2 regions of the Clostridium gasigenes genome follow, and region 1 is predicted to be linked to the other one. Evidence: riboswitches for the same ligand, from Rfam matches in the RefSeq annotation. Region 1 holds a riboswitch; the other holds the start of a gene.
The links. A riboswitch is a leader RNA that binds a small molecule or an ion and turns the genes downstream of it on or off. The one in region 1 is predicted to bind cyclic di-GMP.
Positions count from the first base shown of each region.

Region 2: linked by a shared signal. The riboswitch ahead of J1C67_RS08830 (collagen binding domain-containing protein) and the one ahead of J1C67_RS13160 (tetratricopeptide repeat-containing diguanylate cyclase) in region 1 are both predicted to bind cyclic di-GMP.

Region 1 is NZ_CP071376.1:2,823,804-2,833,380, reverse strand. It holds gene J1C67_RS13180 (ABC transporter permease) at 1-819, opposite strand, end outside; gene J1C67_RS13175 (ABC transporter permease) at 820-1,806, opposite strand; gene J1C67_RS13170 (ABC transporter substrate-binding protein) at 1,880-3,682, opposite strand; gene J1C67_RS13165 (DUF1861 family protein) at 3,712-4,629, opposite strand; gene J1C67_RS13160 (tetratricopeptide repeat-containing diguanylate cyclase) at 4,893-6,665, opposite strand; cyclic di-GMP riboswitch class I at 6,843-6,928, opposite strand; gene J1C67_RS13155 (FMN-binding protein) at 7,042-7,386, opposite strand; gene J1C67_RS13150 (flavocytochrome c) at 7,436-8,857, opposite strand; gene J1C67_RS13145 (response regulator) at 9,151-9,577, opposite strand, start outside.
Region 2 is NZ_CP071376.1:1,846,538-1,856,114, reverse strand. It holds gene J1C67_RS08830 (collagen binding domain-containing protein) at 1-2,655, opposite strand, end outside; cyclic di-GMP riboswitch class II at 2,764-2,847, opposite strand; cyclic di-GMP riboswitch class II at 2,989-3,072, opposite strand; gene J1C67_RS08820 (ferredoxin) at 4,399-4,581, opposite strand; gene J1C67_RS08815 (endo-beta-N-acetylglucosaminidase) at 4,655-7,432, opposite strand; gene J1C67_RS08810 (ROK family protein) at 7,715-8,659, opposite strand; gene J1C67_RS08805 (glycoside hydrolase family 1 protein) at 8,745-9,577, opposite strand, start outside.

The DNA of each region.
Region 1 (9,577 bases):
ACATCCTAATTGGAATAAAACAATCCCTACAATTGGTGTTAATAAGTATATCATTGCTTTTGAACCAAATAATGCTCCTGTTTTATTTAGAGCCATATCTAGCATTATTCCCCAATGTTCTCCTTTAAACGGAGCTAATCCTAATACCATTAATCCAACACTTGCTAGTATCGATGATTTCATTATCATAATAAAGTTAACTGCTATATATGAAATAATATTTGGCAAAATATCATTTACAATAATATAAACCTTACTCATACCTAAAATTCTACTTGCTTCAATAAAATCTTTATTCCTTAAAGCTAATGTTTGTGATCTTATTGCTCTTGCTAAACCCGACCAAGACCATACACTTAATATCAACCCAAAAGATAATGCATTATCAGTATTTATTATTAATGACATAACCATTAATACTGGGAAATTTGGTATTGTCTGTACCACATTAGTTATCATCATTAATACATCATCAACTATTCCCCCAATCAATCCTGATGTAATTCCCACTACAATTCCAATACTTAATGTAAAAACACCTGCATAAAGAGCTATTGTTAAAACCTCTCTAGAACCTAATATAAATTGCTTCAAGGTATCTTTTCCTGCAAAATCCGTACCTAACAAATGTTGTAACGAAGATCCTTGTAATCTATTTGCATAGTTAGCCTTATCCGGTGTTAACATCACCGGTCCTAATATTGCCATTAGTATAAAAACAGTTAATATAACAGCTCCAAAAGTTGCTTGTTTATTTGTAAATATTACTCTCGCAAAATTTACCATTCCTTCCATTGCCGAGTTTAACTTATTTTTCATTTATGATCTCCCCTTTCTTCTTAGACGAGGGTCTACAAAACCATATAATAATTCTACTAAGAAATTACATAAAATAACTGTTATTATTATTACAAAGAACATCCCCTGCATTAAAGTAATATCTCTATTTGCAGTTGCATTATTTAAGTAATAACCAACCCCTGGATAAGAAAATAAATTTTCTATAAGAGGTGATCCGCCTACTAATAATCCAAAAGTACTTGCTAATGATGTAATCATTGGTAGCATTGCATTCCTACCCACATATTTGAAAACTATTTTTCTCTTACTTATCCCTCTGGCTCTTGCATATTGAATATAATCTTCGCCTAATATTCCAACTGCTGTTGCTCTCATGTTTACTATCCAATTAACTACGCTAACAATAAAAAATGCTAATATTGGTAAAATAGCATGTTTTGCAACATCTACCACAAATCCCATATTAAATCCAATATCAACCATTGTAGAATATGCACCTTTAGATGGTAGCATTTTTAAATTTACTGCAAATATTAATATTAAGAAAAAACCAACTATATATTCTGGTATAGCACCTAACACCGATGCTGAAGTATCTAATAGTAAATTCAATTTTTTGCTTCTTTTCCAAGCCGTAAACATACCAATACTTATACCTACTGTAAATGCTAGTATTGTTGAAATACCAGTTACTAACAATGTCCACGGGAGTGCTGATATTACTATATCTTTGACATCTGTTTTAAACTTTAGTGATTGTCCTAATTCTCCTTTTATTATTCCTTGACCAAAATCTAAAATTCTTTCAGTTAAAGGAATATTAGGATCGTAATTCAACTGCATAACAGCCCTTTTATACGCCTCTTCATAAGGTACTCCTTGTGTACTAACCATTTCTCTAGCTAATACATCTACAGGATCTCCTGGCATAAGCTCTATTATAAAAAATGTTGCTATAACTGCAAATATAACAGTTAAACATAACATTAAAATCTTCTTTTTCATAAGAATCCTCCTAAAAACAAGGTACCTTATAATATGTATAATGCACCTTGAGTATTATTTGCATAAAGTGGTATTATTTATCTAAAGTAATAGTCTTTTCTTTTATTAAAGTTGCAAATAAGTTTTCTCCCACCCCTGAGTATCTAAGATCTTTTATTACTTCATCATTTTCAAAACCTAAAGTAACACTATTTTTTAGAGTTCTTATTGGGAATCCTTTTTCTAAATAAGGAATAAAATATGCTTCATCATTAGTTATTTTCATTAATTTTTTAGTAATTTCTTGTACTTCGTCACCTTTAGCTGTAAATAACTTTTTAACTAGATTTGTTATATTTACTTTTTCACCTTCTGATTCAACAATTATATTTCCATCTTCGTTCGGTTCTAATCCCATTAAAAATGGCCTTGATCTGTAAATTGCTTCATAGCTTCCATATGGATGTGCATATAATACATTTCCTGTTGGAGCGAATTCGATAATTAAAGTATGCTCTTTTTTAGTAAAATAATCGTTAAATGCTGAACCTTCCATTGGTTTAAATCGTACATCTAATCCAAACTCTTTAATTCTTGTTGAAATTGCTTCACCTGGTAACATAGCTGAACCCCATCCATTATTAACAGCTAATTCAAAGTTTACAACTTCATTTTTTTCATTCATCCATGTACCCTCATTATTTTTCTTCCAACCAATCGATTTTAATAAATCTTCTGCCTTTTTAGGATCAAATGAGTAATCTGTTAATTCATTTTTAGCAAAATCTCTTAATCCCCAGCTTTCTTGCAGCGTAACTGGAAGTCCTGTTAATGTAGTTTCACTTTGTAAGCTCCCAGGTTCTGTTAATGGCATTATTTCTTTTCTATTAATAAGATAAGCCATAGCTTGCCTAAATTCTTTTACGTTTGCAGGATATTTTTGAGTATTAAACACAACTGACATTTGACTAAACTCTGAAACATATTGTGCTTTATATGTTTCTAAACCTTCTTTAATTTGATCTTCTACATCTCTAACAATTCCGCCACTATGAATATCTAATGTTCCATCTAACATAGCTGTTGCAGCTGTTTCTGGAGTAACTACTCTCATAATTCTTAATCTTTCAATATCTAATTTTTCACGATAATTTTCATTTTTAACTAATAAAGCTTCCGAAGTTGTAATTGTTTTCACACTAAACGGACCGGAACAAATACTTTCTTCTACTGTTGGCTTAAATTCTTCTAATTGAATATTTAGGTCTTGCAATTTTTTATTAGACTCTTCTGAATACCAGAATGTTAATGTTTCCTCATGATATTCTCTTCCTGTCATTGCTATTTCTTTATATTTTTCTGCCCATTTATCATATACTGCTGTTGGTGCATTAACTTTAATATCAAAAGCCATATTTACTATTAATGGACTTTCTGTTTTAAAGTTAAACTTCATAACAGTATCATTTACAATCTCTATATTATCTAAAAATTCCCAAACTTGTCTTCTACCAATATTCATATAGAAAGTAGTTTCAACATCTTTAGTAGTTAATGGAGTTCCATCACTCCACCTTAATCCGTCTTTTAAATTAAGTGTTAAAACTCCATTCTCAAATGTATAGCTTTCTCCTAAGTGAGATTTAAATTCACCTGTTGGAAATGGTGAATATACAAACAGGTTATCTTGCATATATGGCTCAATTCCATTTACAAATCCTCCTATAAACGGATTACCATGAGCTGCTGGTGGAACTACATAGTCCCCATTAATGACTAGAGTTCCAGCTTCTTTCCCCTTTGAACTTCCTCCATTATTTGAACTACCACATCCAACTAATAACGATGTTCCAATTAAGAAACTCATTCCCAACGCAACTATTTTCTTGTTTCTCATTTTAAATTCCTCCCTTATTATTTATCTTATTAAAATTTAAAAGGATCTGTAATTAATATTTTATGAGCTTCTGCATCACTTACTCCGCAGTAAAGTTCTGCTTGTCCATTTTCCATTCTTATTAATCCTCCACTAAATATTACATCTATTAAATCTGATCTCTTTGCTGCACCTGCTTCAAAATTATCTCTTATTGCAATTAATTTCATCTCGCTATACTCTAAAGTTTCATAATTAAATGTAAATACTGATGAATAATAGTGTCTATTGCCTGCCTCATCAAATTTAGCTATATGAGCCAAAATTCCTATATTACCGCCTTCAAGTAAATGCAGTTCATTTGCCCCACCCCACTCTTCTTTGTAGAACATATCATCTAAAAGCTTTGCATTTTTTATATTTTCTATTGTAAGTTCTTTTAAATCTTCTATAATAAAATAACCTACGGTACCTCTACCACCAATCTCTCCTTGGGGTCTTGTAAATACTAATATTCTTTTATCCTGTAATTCCAGTAATCTTATATCCTTCATTTTATCTGGTCCAACTGCAAATCTTTTTAATGTGTTTAAGGATTCACCTTTTAAAAATACAGTTCTATAACATATTGGCACTTCTACATTTCCAGTCTCGTAAATTTCTACTCCACCTAAAACTAACTCTCCGCCTATTTTTGTTACAAATGGGTCTTGCAAATCAAAAACTGGAGCTCCTTCAATTACTCTCCACGCCTTGTCAACTTCTTTAAAGAACATTATCCTTGAATGTTCAGAATCTCTAGCTTCAACTCTTCCAGCTATAGCGATTTCACTATCAATATTAAATGGTGCTGTTATGTTATATACATCTCTTCTATCACTAACTATAAAATTTAATTTTTCCGATTTTAATTTTATATTATCACCTTTAAACTGAACTAATAAGTCTTCACATTTTCTTCTTTTCATATTAACTCCCCCTTGTTGTAAACCTTTCAACTATTATTTTACATTCCCATCACTTTAATTTCAATGTATTTTTACTTTAATTTTAAAGTTTAATTATTTATTTTTCTACTTATTAAAGTAATAAGTAATATTACGCTCTAATTTTTTTAAAATATTATTATTTATTCCTCCTATTAATAAACAATAACTGAGTTTTAATATATAAAAAGTAATAAAGACTAGAAGAATAATTCCTCTAGTCTTTATTACAATATAAATAATAATTATCTATTAACAACCTTATTTTTTCCTTCTCTTTTTGCTTTATAAAGTAATTCATCTGCTTTTTTTATAACTGAGTCAAAACTTATTTTATCCCACTCTTCAATACCTGCACTAAATGAAGCCTTCACATTATGTTCAAATATTATGTTATTAACATCTATTCTTATTTCATCTAATATTTCTTTTGCTTCATCCTTATCTTTACCTACAAATGCTATTATAAATTCCTCTCCGCCAAACCTAGCAATAATATCCTTACTATCTATGCTTTCTTTTAGTTTTTTTGCGATTTTTTTTAATATAACATCTCCAAAAATGTGCCCATAGCTATCATTTATATTTTTAAAGTTATCTATATCTATTATAGCCATAGAAAATTTGTTATTTTTATTTATTTCATCTAAAATAAGTTTTTCTCCATAAGCTCTAGTATTAATTTCAGTTAAATAATCAGTATTTGCTACTTTTTCCAGTATCTTTTCACTTTCATCTTTCTTTTTAATTAGAAAATCCATTCTTATAACCATTGCACTAAGTACAATTATCACTATACCTCCTATAATTATATTCCTTTTATCTGATTTTGATTCATTCTCTAAAAGCTCTAATGCGTTATTATTTAACTCATAATTTTTATTAATAATTTGTGATAATAATTCGTTTATATCTTTACTTTCACTTATTTTCTTTGATATATCATAAAAAATCTCATAGTATTTATTAATGTCTTCTTTTTTATCATTCTCTTTTAAAAATTTTATAAATTCATAAACACTATGTTGTAAGTTATAATAATCTTCTAATTCATTATATAAGTTAATTGTTTTTTTATAATATTCTATTGCTAATTCATTTTGGTTTACTTTCGCATAATATTGTGCATAAACAAAATATGTGTTACTTATTCCATAAGAATCACCAACACTAATAAAAAACTCTTCAGATTTTTTTATCTGTTTAATAGCTACTTCAAATTCACCAAGCTTTACATTAGCAATTGCTAAATTTAAAATTACTGAATCTGCTGATTTATTGCCCTTTTCTTTATCATACATTAAGCGTATTTCATAACATTCTTCTGCATACTTTTTCATTAAATCTAAATCACTAATTTCTTCTGCATATATAGTTTTACTCATAGCTATTTTATCGCCTTTTGAAGCTTGTAACTGAGGAGTTAATTCTATTTCACATAGCTTATTATAATAAAGTTCTGCTTTATCAAATATTCCCAATTTCGAATATATACATAAAAGCATTGAATATACAAGTGCTTCTGTATCTTTAAGTTCATCAGTTGTTAAAATTTCATTGCCACTTGAAGTAATTATTTGAAGCAATTCACTTGTTTTTTGCAAACTTTCTGAATATTCACCTGTTTTAAACAGGGCCCATGCTAAATTTTCTTTCTCATCAATTGAATAATATTCTCCGCCTTTAACTTTATTATAGTTTTCCACTGCTTCCTTCCCATATTTAATGATTTTTTCATCATCATTTTTCATTATATAAAATTGTACTAACGCTGAGGAATATACACCTTTTTTAAATGATTCTTCCTCTCTTTCAAGTAATTTTTTATATTTCTCTTCACTTTCCTCCATATTCTCATAAACAAACTTACATTCATTTATTCTTATTTTTAAGTTATTTTTAATTACTTCGCTATTTACTTCACCCTTAAAGTTCCTAGCTACTAATACTTTAAATATTACTATTATAAGTATTGATATTACTATTATTGATTTTTTTCTCCCCCTTAAATTACTCATTAGATACCATACCCCTTAAAATTTATAATTTATTTTAGTTATTTATTATCTAAAGTAAGACTAAGCTCATATATCTCTTATAAAAATAAAAAATTACCCCTTATTAAAAATAAAGGGTAATTCTAAAAACATATTTACATAGGTTTATATCTATTATAAAGTCCTTGCAAAAAGTCCTTTAGCAACTGGCTGGCATAGTTTTAAATCCCTTAGCCCCTTTAGCTTTGCGCCTCTAGATTTCTCTAAATTTGCCCATTGTTTTATATATTTAGTATATATATTATATCATATATTTAATATATATACTAAATATTAATATGAAAATGCCTATAACAGATTTTTTAAAATCCATTATAGGCATAGTAAATTTTTTTCCCTATTTTACTGCTGTTTCTATTGCTTTATTAACAGCTTCTATTACTCCCTTTGATGAATTTGTAGCTCCTGATACAGCTTCTACACCTTCAACTGATTGTTTTTTTATTATTTCTGGAATTACGTTATCCTTAACTCCATCAACTAATGTTTTAGTTTCATTATGTTCAACTAATTTTATATCTGCTATTTTACCCTTTTGAACTGTTACTTCAACTTTTATTTTCCCTGAAGCACCTTGTCCCTCTCCAGTATAAGTACCATCATTATATTTTCCACCACCACATCCAACTAACATAGATGCTGATATTGCTATAGTTGCTAATATTGTAGTTATCTTCTTCATATTAAATCACTCCTAGTTATATTATCTCTATTCTAATATTTAAATGTTACTATTTTACAAATTCTGTTGCATTCTTTCCTGCTGTTCTACCAAATGTAACTATATCTGCTAAAGCATTTCCACCTAATCTGTTACCACCGTGTACGCCTCCAGTAACTTCTCCTGCTGCAAATAATCCTGGAATTACATTGTTTTCTGTGTTTAATACTTCTGCATTAGTATTTATCTTTAATCCACCCATTGTGTGATGAACTGCTGGTGTTACAAGTATTGCATAAACCTTACCTTCGTTTAATTGTCTTGGAAGGTCATCTCTTTTAAATTCTGAATCATTTTTAGCTACTACTGCATCATTATATTTTTTTACTGTTTCAGCCATTGTAGCTTTATCTAATGATAATTTTTCTGCTAATTCTTCTACTGTATTCCCCTCTGTAACTAATCCCATATTAAAATATTCTTCTGTAGCCTTTAAGCTTTTTCTTAAACCATCATCAAAGAATAAATATGCTACGCCATCTTTTTGTTCTAATATAGCCTTTGAAACAACGTCTCTTGTTAATAATTCACTTGTGAATCTTTTACTATCTTTATTTATAAGTATTGCACCATTACCTCTTACAGCTTCTGTTACCATTACTGCCTTTTCTGGTACAACAGTTGGATGAGTTTGTATTTCTACCATGTCAACTAGTGAAGCACCTGCTTTTTCTCCTAAAATAATACCATCACCAGTGGCACCATTATGGTTAGTTGTTGCAAATCCTTTTAGTTCTGGATTGTTTTTAACAACCATTTCTTGATTAGCTGAGAACCCACCAGCTGTTAAAACTACAGCTTTAGTTTTTATAGTGTATTCTTTACCATCTTTATTAGTTACTTTGATTCCTGAAACATTTCCTTCTTTATCTAAAACTATTTCCTTAGCATCATTCCATAATCTTAAATCTACATTTTCTTTTTCTGCTGCTATCTTTAAAGTATCAACTAGATGTGCTCCTACTGCAGCCCCACCTGTAGGTCTATGAGTTCTGTAATTTGTAGCTCCTGCCATTTTACCAACATCTGATAAATCTGCGCCTAAATCTGTTAACCACTTAACAGAATCCTTAGCTTCATTAGCTAATTTTTTAACTAATTCAGGGTTATTTTTTTCATATCCACCCTTCATAGTATCTTCTATCATAACTTCTACTGAATCTTCTATATTCTTAGCCTTTTGTTGTGGAGTTTCTGCTGCATTTAATCCACCAGTAGCTCTATTAGTGTTTCCGCCAACCATCGGCATTTTTTCTAAAAGAACAACATTTTCTAATCCATCTTGTTTTGCTTGAACCGCTGCTGATAAACCAGCACCACCTGCTCCTATAATTACAATATCTGCAGTTTCTGTCTTGCTACCACAACCAATTAATGCTGTTGGTACAAGTATTGCAACTGTCATTACTAACGCTAAAATTTTCTTTTTCATAAATGTATCCTCCTAATTAATATTATTAATTTGTTTTAGGCACTCTAAAACAATAATATACTAGTAAATCAGTATATTATTTTTTCAAAAGTGACTTAGACCATATAGACCAAATTTTTATACTGTTGCTTATGCCCATAGTATATTCGTTAATTTTTAAACAATCAATATTATGGTCTTATTGTTTATTTTGGTCTTTTTGGTCTAAGGAGGGCTTCAAAAAATAACTAATAAAATTCAAGGCCACTGAAAAACAAGAATTTTTCAGTGGCCTCTAAATTTCTGATCTATTTTTATTTTATTATATAAAAATTAGTGGGTCTTCCTATTCTTCCGTATTCTTGAACAATATCTACTTTTCCCTCTTCTCCCATTTTTTCTAAATACCGTCTTGCTGTTACCCTTGCAAGTCCACTCCCATTTGCAATTTCCTCTGCTGTTAACTTTGCTTCTTTATTACCTTTCATAAACTGTACTATTTTATTATATGTTTTTATATTCAAGCCCTTATTTATCTCTACTTCATCCTGTTTTTGCAACTTATTACCAGGGACTGTTTTAAAAATATACTCATCTATAATTTCTTGATCTAGACTATCTAGTTTTTTAAATCTATTAAATCTTTCTCTATATTTTGATAAAGCTTCTTTAAATCTTTCATATTTAAATGGTTTTATAAGATAATCTACCGCTCCATATTTAAAGGCCTCATCAACGGAT
Region 2 (9,577 bases), 980 kb from region 1:
TATATAACCTAACATTGATGAATCTCCAGTATTAGGAATATTAATTTTTGTTTTTTCTTCTTGTTTTTCTTCAACTAATATTTGTGATTTTATTATTTCTGGGCTTACCAATACTTCCTCTTCTTTAGTTGGTTCTATTTTTTCTGCTTTTATTTCCTCACTAGTTAATTCCGTTATTGTTTCTTCTTTCACTTCTTCTTCTATTTCATTAACTAATATTTGAGGTTTTATTATTTCTGCTTTTACTAATACGTCCTCTTCTTTAGTTGGGTCTATTTTTTCTGGTTTTATTTCCTCACCAGTTAATTCCGTTGTTGTTTCTTCTTTCACTTCTTCTTCTATTTCATTAACTAATATTTGAGGTTTTATTATTTCTGCTTTTACTAATACGTCCTCTTCTTTAGTTTGTTCTACTTTTTCTGGTCTTATTTCCTCACCAGTTAATTCCTCTGTTGTTTCCTCTTTTACTTCTTCTTCTATTTCATTAACTAATATTTGTGGTTTTATTATTTCTGGTTTTACAACTACTTCGCCTTCTTTAGTTGGGTCTATTTTTTCTTCTTTTATTTCCGGATCAGTTAATTCCTCTGTTGTTTCTTCCTTTACTACTTCTTCTATTTCACTATAATTAATTATTGGAACTTCATTTTCAATATCTTTTAATTTTATTACTTTTCCTATATCATCTTTTAAAATTTCAAATCTATGTTCTTTTCGATCTATTTTATAACCTTTAGGAGCTTCAATCTCTTGCAGATAATATATTCCAAGTTCTTCCAAATAAGATCTTATCATACCATTATTATCACTTACTATTTCTTTAATAGTATTCTTATCCTTATCTTTCAATATAAACCTAGCACCTTCTAGCACCTTATTCTTATCATTTTTATCTATTTTTTTAGCTTCAAATTTGAACCCTTTAGCTGTGCTAACTTCATTTGTTGGTATATCATTAATTTTAGCAATATTTCTAACTATTGTTCCATCTTCTACATTCTTAAAATCTACATATATTTTTATCTCAATACGCTCTCCATATAATAACGATCTTTTATCATTAATAATTCTCACTATATTTGTGTTTTTATCTATGCTAGTAGTAAAACCTTCTGGTGCTTCTATATTTAATATTTCTAACCTTTTATCAATATCATCTGTTACAGTTAAATAATCTTTATCAAATAAACCAAAGCAATCAAAAACTATAGAATATATTGCTTTTTGATCTTCTGAGTGCTTAATTTCTTTTTTATCTACACTCTTTTCAGCATTAATAGCGCCTGCTGTTCTGTCATATTTTATAATGTCTCCAACATCTGATATTTTATTGTTATATTTAAGTTTTGCTTTGTTTTCATAATTCAGTTCTCTTGAAACTACTTTCATTTCATAACTAATAACATAATGCTCTGTAATATCTCCAAAGTTTATTATTATTTTGCCATTTTCTACACTTATTTTATTTTTCATTTTCTCTGTTATCCAATTGAAATTTCTATTCAAATCATACGTACCAATATTAATACTTTCCTTATTAACTTCCATTCCCTTAGGAATAATATCTTCTAATATAACATTCTGTAAAGATGATCCACTCTCATTAACATCAATCCTATATTTTACCACCTGGCCAATTGAAGTAACATTTATAATTCCACCATCTTTATCTTTACCTTTATCAGCATAACTACTTTTAGATAGGACATTTTCCTCACCAACTACCTTATTTAATACAACAGTACTTTTAATACTTGTATTATCTTTATAAAGAACAGCAGTGTTCATATATTTAAGTAGCTCTTTAGTTATTTTCGATTCATAACTAATAATATATTTACAATTAATATCACCTAATTGTATATCCAACACCTTATTATTTTTACTAACCATACCATCATTGGTAATATCTATTTGTTTATTTTCTCTATCAACTTTAATTATTTTTATTGACTCAGTAATTAATTCCATACCATCTGGCATATTATCAATTATTCTTGCTTTACCTAAGTTACTATATTTTTCATTTACATATATAGTATACTGTTTTATTTTCCCTACTATTTGACCGCTAACTTCACCTATAGTATTTCCATCATTATCAAATCCTACATGACCATCTATATCCTTAAGTAACTCTCGATCTACAATTACACTTGGTTTTACGGGGTCCACTATTATTGGTTCCGTTGGCTTTAATACAATATCAACGCTAGTTATTAATTTTCCATTAACCTGAACTTCTATTGTTTTTTTTTCTTCAGTTCCACCCTTAGATACTAAAGCTTTAATTTTTATATATCCTTGTACAGCCTTATAAGCATTCTCTCCAAATGTTAATGTTGTTATATCACCTTCAGTTTTCATATCCTTAAAATGTTCTTTTGGATATATTAATTTTAAATTTTTAAATTCCTCCGGCAATTTAAATACTAAACTATCATTTTCCTTTATATTTCCTATATTACCTTTAACCTTATATTCTACCATAAAGCTAATCTCTTCCCCATCACTATAAGTATTTTTATCTAATAATACCTTTACGTCTAATACAGAACTTGTAAATGCCGATACTGGAATTGCTAAAGCATTAATTAATATTACACTCACTACTGCTAATAATACTACTGATTTCTTTAAACTTTTCTTTATCATCTATTTTCCTCCTCTTTATATTTTTAGATGTTGTTTTATTTTTCTTTAATAATAAATATTGTTTTTTGCAAAAAAAAAGACTATTTAATAATTAATTTTTTAAAATTAATTATAAATAGTCGGTTGCACTGCTAACTCCATATATTCCAAGTGCCCAAATACAGAATATATTTCATAGTTCCTATATACATTATTTTGAATATTTTTAACAATATTCTTTCTTTTTTATTTACTTAATATTTATATTTTGCAAAATATCTTTTGACTTTCTTTTGATAATTGACATTATTTTTGCAAAAAAAAGACTATTTAATAATCAATTTTTTAAAATTAATTATAAATAGTCGGTTGCACTTCTAACTTCATATATTCCAAGTGCCCAAATACAGAATATATTTCATAGTTCCTATATACATTATTTTGAATATTTTTAACAATATTCTTTCTTTTTTATCGCAATTAATATTATAGCACATTATTTTATTTTATCAATATATTTATTCCATTTACTCCAATTGTTTCCCGTTAACCATAATTCTAGCATCATTAAATTCAAAACTACATGTCGTCAATGTTATAATTTTATCCTTTTCGCCTATATCTAATTTGTTTAAATGTAGTGATTTTACTTCTAATTTATTTAAATAAGTTAGATATGATTCTTTATTTGCAAAGTTATATTCTAAATATTCCTCTTTTGCATCGGTAACATATACAGAAAATATTTCATATCTTTTTATTTCATTATTACTCTTTAAGATAATAACCTGGTTAGAAAATCAATATTCTTAATAAAAACTAAAAGCTATAGAATTAATGGTATAACCACTATTTCTATAGCTTTTATTTTTTTCTATAAAGAATCGTAAAATAAATATGAAGAAGTTGTATCAATATAAATTATAATCTGCATTAATAACTTCTATAATAATATTATTTTTATCTACATTTACTAAGCTTACTTCTTCTGAAATATCTGCCCATTTATGTGCACAAACTTTAAATCTTGCAAGTTCCCATAAAGTATTGTTATGAGTTTATCTTGTAACATTTCCATATTGTATTTCAAAAGTGGCTTATATGCTATTTATATCAATTGTTAATGATGCCTTTAATAATATATATCTATATACCAGTTATCAAATCACATAGGTTTATTTTCAAATGACTGAAGTTCATTTCCTATAGATTCAGTTTTCAAATTTTCTTTATTTGCTGCTTTACTAATAAATGATATTATTTGTTCCTCAGCATCAAATTTAACTCTAAAGCTTGTGCAATACGATTAATTTTCTTATATTCCCCTACACTATTTTGATTTTCTCAATTCCCACCTTTTACTCTCTTTATTTAATTAAAATATAAAATTTCAATTAATTCTATATTTTATAATAGAGCTCAATACTCCCATTGTTAGATTCATTCCATATCCATCAATTACAAAATTAAGTTTCATTAATATTATTAGCCCTTGATAATTGCCTTCAGAGTTTAAAGGAGCTCTGGCTTCCTGCTCATCTAATGTAACCTCATAATTATTAAATTTAAATTTAAATGTATATGTTCCATTTTTATTTTTATTTTATCTAATTATACTAACTTATTTCTATTTTTGGAATTTATCTTCTAATTAATTTTCAAAATATGTGTTTAATAAAATTTATCCACAGTTTTGAAATCTATAGTAAAAAAACCGCACACCAAAAGGTGTACGGTAAATAATATCTATTTTTTATTTAACTATTATTCTTCAATTGAAATAGCTTCTACTGGACATCCCTCGCAGGCTTCTCTAACTGAATCTTCTGTTCCTGCAACAACTTCTCCAGCTACTGCAACTCCTGTATCTAAAGAAAATACTTCTGAACATGTTCCTTCACATAATCCACATGATATACAAACGTTCTCGTCTACAAATGCTTTCATCTTTTATTCCCCCTGTAATTTATATTGAGTATAAATGTATTATCAATCAATAATGATTATTTGTCAATATTCTTTAAAGGATACTATCTATTCCAAGAACATCTATTTCATATATTCTTACTGCGGAATCTGCTCCTTGACTTGGTTTTAGCACATTTATTTTTACATATTTAGCTTGAGTAGCTTTAAATGTATCAACAGTGTTTCCAAGTTGATTTTTAAGAACTTCAACTACTGGCGTAAATGTTACTCCATCTAAACTAGTTTCTATTGTATAGCTTTGAGTGTTCATACCAGGGTTTTCTCCACCAGCTTCTGCATGAGCCATACGAATTTCGCTTACAGTTTTAACTGCTCCAAGATCTATTGTAATATCATGAGGAGCTGTACCTGTTGCACACCATTTTGTATTAGTTTTTCCATCTAAAGCAAAATTAGGTGCTTCAGCAGGATTAACAAAGCTTGAGGCTGTAACTTGTTTATTTTGTGAAAGGTTTGTAAGTTCTGATTTAACCTTTGAACTTACTGTTATAAAATCTTCAATAACCTTAACATCTTCGCCTTCTTTATTCTTAGCTGTTAAAGTAACTGAATACACACCATCTTTAGCATAGCTAACTTTTGGGTTATTATCTGTACTTTTTTCTGTACTTGATCCTGGCATGCTCCATTCTACACTTTCAGTAACTGCAGAACTTATGCTTTCGAATGTTATTTCTTCACCAGGTGCAACTAATGTTTTTGATACTTTTAAATTAGCTTTAGGAATGTTATTTGCTGGCCATTCCATAACTACTTTATCTGATTTTCCTGATTTGTTGTTTTTATTAACAGCAACTACTTCAAATGTTGTTTTATCTGATTTATCATCTCTCTTAAGTGCATTTACAAAGAATCTATTATTTTGAGTAGCACCTAAGAATGAGCTTGTTTTATCATCATTAATCCTGTAAACTTCATAATGATCAATATCTTTTTCATCTCCTGAATCCCAAGAAAGTCTTGATCCTGCATACATATCCTCTTCTTCAAATTTAGCATCATCAAGTTTTAAGTTTTTAACATTAATTTTTTTGCTAGATTTCGGATCTTGTATTGTTATATTACCTAAGTTGAAAATTAAATTACTAACATTTTCTTCTGAAGATATTTTATAAGATATTGTTTTAATAGATTTATCAGTAAGCTTAGAAACATCATATTTTACAGTTGTCCATTCTGTTCCTATAGCCTTGTCAGCTTTTATAGTTTCAGTGCTTCCATCATGGAATTCTAAAACTAAATCAAGGTCTACTTGTGCACTTGATTTTGCTGAAGTAGTAAATTCAATACCTTTTTCAAGTTTAAGATCTGCACTGTAAAGTTTTATATTAGAAGATTTAGATCCTTCTAAATTTCCCATGAATTTTATAGAGTTACCACCATAAAACGCAGTTGCAAAATCCATAGTAGCATTTAATTTATTATTTCCTTCATTTGCAATTATCCATCTATAGCTTGGCATTATATCTCCAAGACTTCTATTATTCCAATCACGTTCTGATGCTTTCTCCCCATTAATAAAGAAGTTATATCCGTTACCCATATTGAAACTAGTGTTAAAAGGTAATTTATTTACAACTGATTTTTCAACAGCATAAGTTGAAATTCCCTTCCACTCTGTTCCTTTAGTTTCTGTATTAATAGTTGGGTTTTTAAATTCATTTACCCATAATCTATTTTCTTTATTTTCAAACTCTTCTATAGTTTCAGAAGAGAAGTATGTCCAACTTGGACAATATAAACCAAGAGATGTATAGTTTTTTCCTGGACCATTTTCAAACAAGTCCCAACGAATTGGAGTTCCTGTTCCATTTTCTTGCATATCTACTCCAGCATATACATCGTATGGATTTACTCCTACTTCTTCTGCTTTTTTATTAGAAGCTTTAAGCAATTCTTTTTCAACAAGCTTCTTATTAGTCCACCAGAAATTTAAGAACATGCTATCTGCAACAGCATTCTTATCTCCATCAACTAAGAAATAATCATTTTTATCAGTAAGTGCATTTTGCCAATCCATCTCACCATCTTTTGTCATAGAATCATACCACATTATCTCTAAATCATCATTAGCTTTACTCTTAAATTCTTTTATAAATTCTTGCATAAGAGCTGCATGTTCAATAGATAAGGGTGCTTCCTTTGTAGTTTCAGTTTCTTGGTTTATAAACCAACCATCAAAATTATAAGTTTTAGCAACTTCCATAAGTTTATCAGTCATAGGAAAATTCCCTGACTCATCTTTTTCTAAAAATTCATTAAGCCATTCCATCTTGCCGCCATGAGCTGTTTGAGGAAAGAATATCGTTCCTAAAACTGCAACCCCATTTTTATGAGCAGAATCAATAACATCCGCAGTTGGTGGAACTATTAGACCTTCACCTGCAGATCCTCCCCAATAAACAAGCTTATCTATGTATTGCCAATAAGAAAATGTATTAGATGCAAATTTACTAGATCCTTGTGATGGATTTCCACTAGTACTAGCATTCATTATTGAAATAGCAACAACATTCATATCCTTATTTTGCGTAGCATTAACAGCTTCTAACTTTTCTGTGTCTACTCTCTTTGCTAAAGGTACTTTACCCATATTGAAAGCAGCATCTTTATCATCCTCTGCCTTCCAATTTAAAAGTTCTTCTGGAAACCACTGAGATGATATGGGTTGATTTGCTATAACAAATTTGTCAGCTTCCTCTGTAATACCATAGTTACTCTTTTTCTCACTTCTAGTGCAAGAAACAAGATTAAAACTAAAAGTAAGCGCTAAAAATGCAGGCGCTAAAAGTTTTATTTTTTTATTCATATAGTTATCCCCCTTAAATTTTAGAAGCCATTTTATAATTTTAAGGCCCCTTTTTTTATCTTAATTTTAGAGTGCTCAATTTAATGTGTACCCTGAAAATACAGATCAAATCTACATTTATATTAACTTTAAATCAATCCTTATCGCATACCATGTAAATCGATTACATTCAAATTTTACCATATTAAAAAGTACTTGAACAAGTGTAGTAATTTTAGATAATATGAATAAACTATACATTTACTCTATTTTTCTTATTTTCTATAAAATACGGGAAATAGACTAAATGAATAATATTGCTAAAGCAACTGCACCTATAACCCCGGCATCTGTTCCTAGTTGTGCTGGTACTATTTTGCAGCCAGAAGTCATTGTTTTAAGACCTCTTTCATTAACAACTTCTCTAACTTTTTCAAAAACTACTTCACCAGCTTTTGAAACTCCACCACCTATTACTACAATATCTGGGTCAAAGGTATTAATAATATTTGTTACTCCAATACCTAAATATCTTAAAGCATTATCTCTTATAGAAATTGCAACTTTATCTCCCTCTTCTGCTTCTTTAAATACCTCATATGATGTTAATGTCTTATATTTCTTTAAACTTGTATCAATATTACTCAGCACTGCATCTTTTGCTCTTCTTGCTATTGCTGTTCCTGATGACAAAGCTTCCAAGCAACCTAGATTTCCACAATTACATCTTGCACTACTAAATGGATCCACAGTTGTATGCCCAACTTCTAAAGCATTTGTTGTTCTTCCTCTATATACTTGTCCATTAAGAATAGCTCCCCCTCCAATTCCAGTACTTACAGTTATATAAATCATATTTTCTGTACCGGCTCCAGCACCAAACATAAATTCACCAATGGCTGCTGCATTTGCATCATTGTCTAAATAAACAGGAATATTAAATTTCTCCTTTATGGGTGTTACTAAATCAAAATTTGTAAAGGGAAGATTTGCAGGCTCTATTATAATGCCCAATCTTGCATCTAATGGTCCTGGTGCACCTATTCCAATCGCCTTAACATCTTCTTTAGTGATATCTCTATCTATCATCACTTTATCAATTAATCTTATTATTCTACTTAATACTGCACTTTCACCTTCACTTGCATTAGTCTCAACTACTTGAGTTTCAATTATATTGCCTGATAAATCTGATAATGCACAACTTATTTTAGTTCCACCTAAATCTACTCCAATTATATACCTCATACTAATATCCCCCAATCTATTTTCACACCCCTGGGGTGTTATTTTATACATTTATTCCATAAATTACACCCCAGGGGTGCTATAGTTAAAATCCGTTATTTTTTGAAACCTCTTTCATCCAGTGTCCTGATTTTTTGATGGTTTTTTCTTTAGTTTCTAAATCTAGTGATATAAACCCATATCTATTTTTATATGCATTATTCCATGACCAACAATCAATTGGTGTCCATAAATGATATCCAAAGCAGTTTGTTCCAGCTTCAATACCTTTATGTAACCACTTTAAATGATCTGTAATAAACTCTATTCTATAATCATCTTCTATTATTCCTTCAGCATTTTTAAACTTTGATTCTCCTTCTACTCCCATTCCATTTTCTGAAACATACCATGGTATATTTTTATAATTATCTCTTATGTTAATTGCCACATCATACATAGCTTCAGGGTATATTTCCCATCCTCTATGTGGATTTATTCTTTTTCCTGGCATATCGTATCTTTCAAAATACTTCTCTGGCATCCATCCATTAATTTTATCAAATTCAATTTCTCTTGCCATTATACGTGATGGTTGGTAGTAGTTAACCCCTAGGTAATCTACTGTATTTTCTTTTATTATATTATTTTCCTCTTCGTTGCACTCCCACATAACATTATCTTTTTTAAATATTTCAACTAATTTCTCTGGGAAAGTTCCATGTACCGCTGGGTCTAGGAACATTCTATTAAAGAACATATCTGCAATATTTGAGGCTTTTATATCTTCTTCTGAATTACTTCTTGGGTATGATGGTGTAAGGTTTAATATTGTAGATATTTTTCCACCATTTTTATCACACCCAAGGTCTCTAAATTCTTTAATTGCCTTTGCTGAAGCTAACGCTAAATTATAAGAAGCTTGCACTGCTCTCTTTC